Regions from separate parts of the Herbaspirillum sp. NPDC101397 genome, predicted to be linked through region 2. Evidence: predicted binding sites of a transcription regulator. Region 2 holds the regulator's gene; the other holds the start of a gene.
The links. Region 2 encodes FliA, which starts transcription of late flagellar genes. Its sites were predicted from a motif close to CTAAAGTTTNNNNNNNNNNNGCCGNTA; they were not measured.
Positions count from the first base shown of each region.

Region 1: ACIROW_RS15460 (DUF5610 domain-containing protein) is a predicted target of FliA. The motif match lies at 1,880-1,906, and genes of this name have one in related genera.

Region 1 is NZ_JBIWNS010000006.1:78,849-83,225, reverse strand. It holds gene ACIROW_RS15465 (Tex family protein) at 1-973, shown strand, start outside; gene ACIROW_RS15460 (DUF5610 domain-containing protein) at 1,083-1,817, opposite strand; gene ACIROW_RS15455 (ABC transporter substrate-binding protein) at 2,082-3,233, opposite strand; gene ACIROW_RS15450 (deoxyguanosinetriphosphate triphosphohydrolase) at 3,388-4,377, opposite strand, start outside.
Region 2 is NZ_JBIWNS010000009.1:187,317-191,693, reverse strand. It holds gene motD (flagellar motor protein MotD) at 1-504, opposite strand, end outside; gene ACIROW_RS21325 (flagellar motor protein) at 528-1,274, opposite strand; gene ACIROW_RS21320 (RNA polymerase sigma factor FliA) at 1,256-1,990, opposite strand; gene ACIROW_RS21315 (MinD/ParA family protein) at 2,046-2,843, opposite strand; gene flhF (flagellar biosynthesis protein FlhF) at 2,878-4,350, opposite strand; gene flhA (flagellar biosynthesis protein FlhA) at 4,347-4,377, opposite strand, start outside.

The DNA of each region.
Region 1 (4,377 bases), on a different contig from region 2:
TCGTCTCCAAGATCCGCTGGCCGAGTTGGTCAAGATCGATCCGAAGTCGATCGGCGTTGGTCAATACCAGCATGACGTCGGCCAGTCGCAACTGGCGCGTTCGCTCGACGCCGTCGTCGAGGATTGCGTGAATGCCGTCGGCGTTGACGTCAACACCGCTTCCGCGCCGTTGCTGGCGCGCGTGTCCGGCCTCAACGCCAGCGTCGCGCAAAGCATCGTGTCGTATCGCGACATGAAGGGCATGTTCACCTCGCGCGCCGGTTTGCGTGAAGTGCCGCGCCTGGGCGACAAGACCTTCGAACAGGCGGCCGGATTCCTGCGCGTGATGAACGGCGACAACCCGCTCGACGCTTCGGCGGTCCACCCGGAATCGTATCCGCTGGTGGAAAAAATCCTGGCCGACATCAAGAAGGACGTGAAGGGCGTGTTGGGTGAAAGCGCCTTGCTGAAATCGCTGAGCCCGGCCAAATACGCCGACGAAAAATTCGGTGTGCCGACCGTCACCGACATCCTGAAGGAGCTGGAAAAGCCCGGCCGCGATCCGCGTCCTGAATTCACCACCGCAACCTTCAAGGATGGCGTTGAAGAAATCAAGGACCTGCGCCCCGACATGATCCTCGAAGGCGTGGTGACCAACGTCGCCGCCTTCGGCGCCTTCGTCGACATCGGCGTGCATCAGGACGGCCTGGTGCATATCTCGGCCCTGTCCAACACCTTCGTCAAGGATCCGCACACCGTCGTCAAGGCCGGTCAGGTGGTCAAGGTCAAGGTGCTGGAAGTCGACGAGAAGCGCAAGCGCATTGCACTGACCATGCGCCTGTCCGACAGCGCACCGGTTGCCGGCAGCAAGCCGGAGCAACGCGGCGACCGTAACGATGCACGTCGCCTGTCGCAGCACCAGGGCCAGCAGTCGCGTCAGCCGGCGCCGGCGAACAACGCCATGGCGGCGGCGTTCGCCAAGCTCAAGGGCTGATGCGGAGCGGTTGAATAAATCGATGGACAAAAAAAGACGCGGCTTGCCGCGTCTTTTTTTACGCCTGCAGCGTGGCTGCAGGGGCGTTGCTCCGATGCCGGTTGCGGAATCAGTAGTTGGTGACGGTGGTGCGGCTGGCCGTGATCGAGACCGACACCGAGACGCTGGTGGTGGTCGAGCTGCCGTCCGTCGGCGTGGAGCCATCATCGGTCGTCGGGTTCTTCAGCGAAGCGACGAAATCGGCGATGCCCTTCTTCAGGATTTCATAGGTCTTGTCGATGTTACTGGCGATGTCGCCGTTGAGGACCTTGAGGCTGGACAGGATGCCGCGCGCTTCATCGAAGCCCTGGTCGACGCCCTTCTGGATCAGGCTCATGAACTTGTCGATGTTGGCGTCCCGCTTGCTGGTGTCCGCGGCGCCGTCGGCGCTGTCGGCACCGTCCGTGCTGTCGCCGGTCTTGCTGTTTTGGCTGAACAAGCCGAACGCGCTCTTGATGAACGACAGGATGCGGCCGGCGGTGGCTTCCGGGCTGTTGTCTTGCGAAGCGGCGTTCTGGATGGCGTTGTCGCCGAGTTCCGGCTTCAGTATGTCGTTGAGGTTTTCGATCGCCGACTTGTAGACCAGCGACAGCGGGTCGTTCTGCGAGGACAGCGACACTTCCAGTGACGATTGCAGAATGGCTGCGTTGAGCTGTTGCTTGGCGATGGCCGGCGTCAGTTTGACATCTTTCGCACCGGTCGCGCCGTCCGTCTTGGTGGCGTCGTCAGTGGTGGAGGCATCGGTGGTCGCGGGCAGGCTGGTGGCCGGCGTGTTGGTATTGATCGTGTTGGTGCTGATAGACATGGCAGGTCTCCTGTACAAGGACCGCACGCAAGAAGGAGGGGAAATGGCAGTCCATCCTCAACTTACGGCATGCTGACCGAAATCTGAAGGTCACAATGCCAACTTCGTTTGTAAGAATTTATGACCAGAATCGAGACAATACGTATCGTTTTCACTGAAATTGCGGTAATTATTGTTTTTTGGAAACGTCCTTTTGCAGCTATCGTGCATCTCAGTTCATGAGAGCGATGATCCTGTCTCTCAAATCGCTTACGGCGAAATTATCTAAGGTTGGATGACACCGCTCTTGTCCACTGTCGTCACGTCGACATAGGTGGAGCCCTGATGGCTGGACGGTGAAAAATTGATTTGATAGCCCGCGTGGTCGTAGGTTTTGTCGTTGACTGTTTCCAGCGCGACAATCAATTTCTCGTGCGTCAGCCGGTGGCTTGCGCGACTGAGGCCTTCGGCCAGCACTTTTGCGGCGATATAACCTTCGAGTCCGAGATAGCTGAATTGTCCGATCCTGGCGACGCGCATCGCCTTTTGGTATTCATGCACGATGGGCATGCGCGCCTTCCAGGGATGCGGCACGACTTGCGAAATGATCAGGCCGCTGGCCGCTTCTTCAAGCTCGCTGGTCAGCAGCGGGCTGCACACCAGCGAGGCGCAATAAAAATAACCGAGATAGCCCTTGGCGCGCAGGTTGCGTATCAAGGCACTGTTGACGTTTTGTGAAATGCTCATGATTAGCACCACGTCGGGTCGGCTTTCCAATAGTTTGTCGGCGATCTTGTCGACGTTTTGTCCCATGATGCTTTCCGACGCGACCAGCTGTGCGTTTGCATTGCTGATCTTGGCTTTCATCATGACGTTGTGCGGCAGTCCCGTAGCGTCATTGAAGATCGCCAGCCGTTTCAGTCCCATCTGCGTGAAGCGCGAAAACAGATAGTCGTATTCGTTGGCATAGCTCGCGCGTATCGTGAAGACGTGCCGGTTGAACGCGGCGTACACAATCCAGGAGCCCGTCACAGGGGCGAAATACGGCACCTTGCGTTCGTTGATCAGCGGCAATACGGCGGCGGTGGTTTGTGCGCCGATATAGCCGAACAGCGCGATGGCCTTGTGCTCGTCGAGCAGCTCCTGCGTGTTCTTGAGCGCCAGGGTGGGATCGTTCTGGTCATCCAACGTCATCAACCTGACCCGGCGACCCGCTATGCCGCCGCGACTGTTGAGCTGGGCGAAGTAGACGTTTGCTCCGGTGATGAACTGGCGTGTGATCTTGGCATAGGGGCCGCTCAGATCCGCAGACTGGCCGACAACAATGTCGTTGTTGCCGGCAGGTTCGGGGGAATTGAATTGTCCATGGGCATGGCAACACAAAAAAAACAGGGTCAGCGCAGCGATGCGCCGCACGGGAAGGAATGGTATTCGCATGGTCTCGACACCTCCACCAGTTGTTGGCCGTAGAGATGGTTTTGTCGTGCTACTCAGAGTAGCAACGATGCACGAGGAGGCAATGCTTTTATGCGAATCGGACCCACAAACCGGCTGAATCTTGACGATGTACGAACCTCGTCAGAATCTTTTTCTACAGTTCTTCCACCATGAACAAACGCCGGTGTTCGCGCATGGCGTAACGGTCAGTCATGCCGGCAATGTAGTCGGATACCTGGCGCGCCTGGCGGCGCTGGCCTTCGTCGTCCTGTTCGGCAACCACGTAGTCGGGCGGCAAGAGCGTTGGTTGCGCCAGGAACGCCTGGAACAATTCGGCGATGATGCGGCGCGCCTTGGCGGTCATGCGATTGACCTGGTAGTGGCGATACAGGTTCTGGCGCAGGAAGCGCTTGAGCACGGCGGCTTCCTGCTGCATCGGTTCGGAGAAGGCGATCAGGGGCGCGGCGTTGCGTACGTCCTCGATGCTGAGGGGCGCTGCGGCGGCGATGTTTTCCTGCGAGGTGCGGATGAGGTCGACGATCAAGGTATTGATCATGCGGCGCACGGTTTCGTTGATGGCGCGGCGACCGGTGATGCCGGGATAGGCCAGTTCCGCTTCGCGCTGATGGCGTGCGAAGAAATCCACTTCACCCAGCTGCGCAATCGTCAGCAGGCCGGAACGCAGGCCGTCGTCGATGTCGTGGTTGTTGTAGGCGATCTCGTCGGCCAGATTGGCCAGCTGTGCTTCCAGGCTAGGCTGCTTCTTGTCGATGAAGCGCTGGCCGATAGCGCCGAGCTGGCGCGCGTTGGCCAGCGAGCAGTGCTTGAGGATGCCTTCACGCGTCTCGAACATCAGGTTGAGGCCATCGAAGGCACCATAGTGCTGTTCGAGGTCGTCGACCACGCGCAGGCTTTGCAGATTGTGCTCGAAGCCGCCGAAGTCCTTCATGCAGGTGTTCAGCTCATCCTGGCCGGCGTGGCCGAACGGCGTGTGGCCGAGGTCATGGGCCAGCGAGATGGCTTCCACCAGGTCTTCGTTGAGGCGCAGATTGCGTGCGCAGGAGCGCGCAATCTGGGCGACTTCGATGCTGTGGGTCAGGCGCGTGCGGAACAGGTCGCCCTCATGATTGACGAAGACCTGAGT
Region 2 (4,377 bases):
AGCGTGATCGTCGTTTTTCAGCACCCGGGCAATGGCGATCAGGGTTTCTTCCGACTCCTTGCTCACCTTCGCATCGCCGGGCGCGAACAGGACGTTGGCATTGATCTCCACGTTGACGCCCACGCTGGTTTGCGTCACGCGCACCTTGCCCTCCTGCACCAGCGGCGCCAGCACCTGCATGATGTCGCGCGCCATGTCGGTCATGCGCTCTTTTTCGCGGCGCAGCGCCTCGCTGTTGCGCGGCTTTTGCAGGGTAATTTTAGGGGCAACAGATTGCTGGGCGCCTTGGCCTCCCGCCTGGACAACGATGGGCGCGGTCGAGACTGGCTCCTTGCCGAAGGCGTTGATCAGCGAGTCGGCAAGGATCTTGTACTTGCCTTCGTTGACTTGGGAAATGGCATACATGACCACGAAAAACGCGAACAGCAGCGTAATGAAGTCGGCATACGAAACCAGCCAGCGCTCGTGGTTCTCATGCTCTTCTTCATGTTTTTTGCGCGCCATGATGTGCGTTGTGCGTCAGTAGGTCATGCGGTGGTGAAATAGGATTCAGCGCGCTCCTGGATCACGCGCGGATTGTCGCCGCTGGCGATGCCGAACAGACTGTCGGCGACCATGTCACGCCGGTTCACTTCCATGGCCAGCAATTCCTTGAGCTTGTTGGCCACCGGCAGGAAGAACAGGTTGGCCAGGCCGACACCGTAAATCGTCGCCACGAAAGCCACGGCGATGCCGCCACCCAGCTTGGCGGGGTCGGATAGATTTTCCATCACGTGGATCAGGCCGAGCACCGCGCCGAGGATGCCGATCGTCGGCGAATAGCCGCCGGCGGCTTCCCATATCTTGAGCGCCTGGCGCTGGCGGGTTTCGTAAGCAGTGGTATCGACCTCGAGGATCTCGAGCAACTTGGCCGGTGTGATGCCGTCGATCAGCAGGCGCAGGCCCTTCTTGACGAAGGGGTCGCTGCTGTCGTTCATGTGCTCTTCAAGATGCAGCAGACCTTCACGCCGCGAGATGCCGCTCCAGACCGTGATGTTATCGATCAGTTTGCGGTGGTTGTGAACCGGGGGAGAAAATACCCAGGACAGCAATTTGACGCCATGGACGAAATTGTCGAGCCTGGTTTGCAGCAGAACGGCGCCTACGGTGCCGGTAAAGACGATCAGGAAAGCGGTCGGCTGCAGGATAGAACCGGGATGACCGCCTTCAAGCAGCAAACCAAGGAGGATGCCTCCCAACGCCAGCAGTATCCCTCCTACGCTACTCCAGTCCACGCCTGCTCCCTCAAAGTCGAGCGCATGCGGGCGATAGCCTGGCTGTGCAGCTGGCAAACCCGCGACTCGGACACGCCCATGACGGCGCCGATTTCCTTCAAGTTCATTTCCTGCTCATAGTACAGGCCCATGAGGATTTTTTCACGCTCGGGCAGGGCCTTGATCGAATCGATGACGGCGTCGCGGAAACCGCCGTTGATCAGGTTCTGCAACGGGTCGTCGGTGTCCCGGGTCTGGTAGCGATCGAGGAAATGCTCGTGGCCGCCGTCGGCGTCGTGGAAGTCTTCGTAATAGATCAACTGATGGCCGCCGCATTCGGTCAGCATATCCTGGTACTCCACCAAGCTCATCTTGAGCTGCGTGGCGACCTCGGTTTCCTGCGGCGGACGGCCGAGCTGCTGCAGCAGGACATGGATGGCCTCTTCGATCTTGCGCGTATTCTGGCGGATGCTGCGCGGCAGCCAGTCGCTGCTGCGCAATTCATCCAGCATGGCGCCGCGGATACGCTGCACGGCGTAGGTTTCGAACTGCGCGCCGTGCGTTTCTTCATAGCGATTGACGGCATCAAGCAGACCGATCATGCCTGCCTGAATCAAGTCGTCGACTTCCACGCTGGGTGGAAGCTTTGCCTTCATCTGATGCGCCAGCTTTTTGACAAGCGCCGCATGCAGCTCCAGCAAATCGTTCTTGGTCGTCTTTCCTTTGACGTTATACATAGAACTCATCTCGTCAATAATGGTGAGTACGAACGATCATGCAATGCCAGGCGCGTCATACTCCGAGACTTGCACCATCGGTCGCCATACCGTACGTGCCCTTGGTGAGATTGGATAACGAAAACTGATCCGCCAGGCGCTTGAACGCAAGCGTAGCGCCGGCCAACGGGAATGCTTCCAGTACGGTGCGCCCCTGCCCGGATGCACGACGGATGTGTTCGTCTGCCGGGATCGAGCCCATGAAATGCAATTGCGCCGCCAGGTAACGATTGGCCGCCTGCGCCATGTTGGCGTAGACCATCTGCGCTTCCGCGTCCGAACCACCGCTCACGAGCAGATTGAAAGGACGGCGACCGAGCTTGTCGCTGAGGCCCTTGAGCAAGACGTATGCGGCCTTGATCGAGGTCGGACTGGTCGACATATGCACCACGATTTCGCCCATTTCCATGGCCGGGACCGGCAGCAACTCCTCGTCATTCAATTCGCCGTTGATGAGCGTAATGTCGGATTCTTCGGTCAGTCCGTCGAAAATCTGCGCCAGCCGCGAGGCTTGCGGATGGGTAGAGGCCGATACGTTCTTGCGCGACAGGCGCGCCAGTGCAAAACCTTCCGGCACCATGCGCACCGCTTCATCCAGATGCCGCTCCTGACGAGCGACGTCGAGCAGCGTCGCCACGGCAACACCGCCAAAACGCGACAAGATCACTGAGGGCGTCATGCAAGCGTCGACCAACAATGCGTTGTGGTCGGCGGCGGCAAGAGAGGCTGCCAGATTGATCAGCATCGCGCCTTTTTCGTCGTCGGGAAGAACCGAGAAGAAAGTAAACACGCGCGGCGTCGGACGCTCCAGCATCCGTCGCAGTCCTTCCGCTTGATCAACGTCATAGCTAGCCAAGGATCACCTCCCGCAGGCTTTTGTCATTCATGGCCGTGGCCGTCGGTCCGACCACAACCGGCAACTCGGCGTCCTGGAATTCGAACGGCGCAGTTTCACGTTTCAGTTTAAAGGCGCGGTCGGCCAGATACAACCTGTTGGCAACATGCAAATCTTCCGGCACGCGCTGACCGTTCGCCACGTAATACAGATTCAGTTTTTGACGGATGACAACATCGAGCACGTTGCCGATGGTTGCCGCTTCGTCGAGCTTGGTAATAATGCAACCCGCCAGGCCGTCGCCGGAATACGCGCTCACGACTTCATTGAGCGTGCCGCCGGTCGCCGTTGCATTGAGGCACAACAGGCGTTTGATGTCAGTGCCTGCGCCCGACAGCATGGCAGCCTGTTCAGCCACCATCTGGTCGCGCTGGCCCATGCCGGCGGTATCGATTAGGACAGTATGTTTGCCGCGCAGTTCGTCGAGTGCGATACGCAAATCGGATTCATCTTTGACCGAGTGCACCATCACCCCGAGGATCTTGCCGTAAATGCGCAGTTGCTCGTAGCCGCCGATACGGTAGCCGTCGGTGGTGATCAGCGCCAGCTTGCCCGGACCGTGGCGCATCACGCAACGCGCCGCCAGTTTCGCGGTCGTGGTCGTTTTGCCAACACCGGTCGGACCGACCAGCGCGTAGACGCCGCCTTCTTCCAGCAATTCGTTTTCGTTGGCCATGGTCATCAGATTCTTGGCCAGCACCGACTTGACCCAGAACATGGCGTCTTGCGATTTCGGGCTTTGCGGCAGGTTCTCGGTGATCAGGCGCGACAGGCTGGCGCTGAAACCGGCGGCCAGCATTTCACGCATGATCGCGGCCTTGGCCGGCTCACGCTTTTGCGTGCCGCCCCAGGAAATTTCCGCCAGCTGGGTTTCCAGCACGCCGCGCATGGAGCGGATTTCACTCATGACGTCGGACAGGATTTCGTCGTAGTCCTTGCCGTCGAATTCAGCCATCACGCCAGCCTGCTGCGGACGCGCTGCAGCTGCAGCGGCCACTGCTGCTTTCGGGCCGGCAGCGACTTGCGCCGGTGTCAGCGCTTGCGCCTGCTGTTCCTTGGCGCTGGCGCGCGCGGCATTGCGGGTACGCCAAACGCGGGCGTCGGCCTGTGCCGTATTGTGTTCGACCGGCATGGATGCGCCGGGCCCCTGCGGTTGCGGTTCGGCGCGCGTGCGCGGCACGGCGGCCTGCAGCGACTGCTGCGGTGCCGGCTGGGCAGGCGGTCGGCGTACGGCCGGACGCGGCATGGCGTCCTTGGACATGGCCGGCACCACCAGCGACGACATGTCTTCGTTGGCCATGGCGAGGATCTCGACACCGTCGTCGATATTCCGGTTGGAGAGAATGACGGCGTCAGGACCCAGCGCTTCGCGCACTTGGCGCCATGCGTCTCGCGACGAACCTGCTATAAATTTTTTGACGTTCATGCTTGCCCTCCAACTAGGCTGGTAACT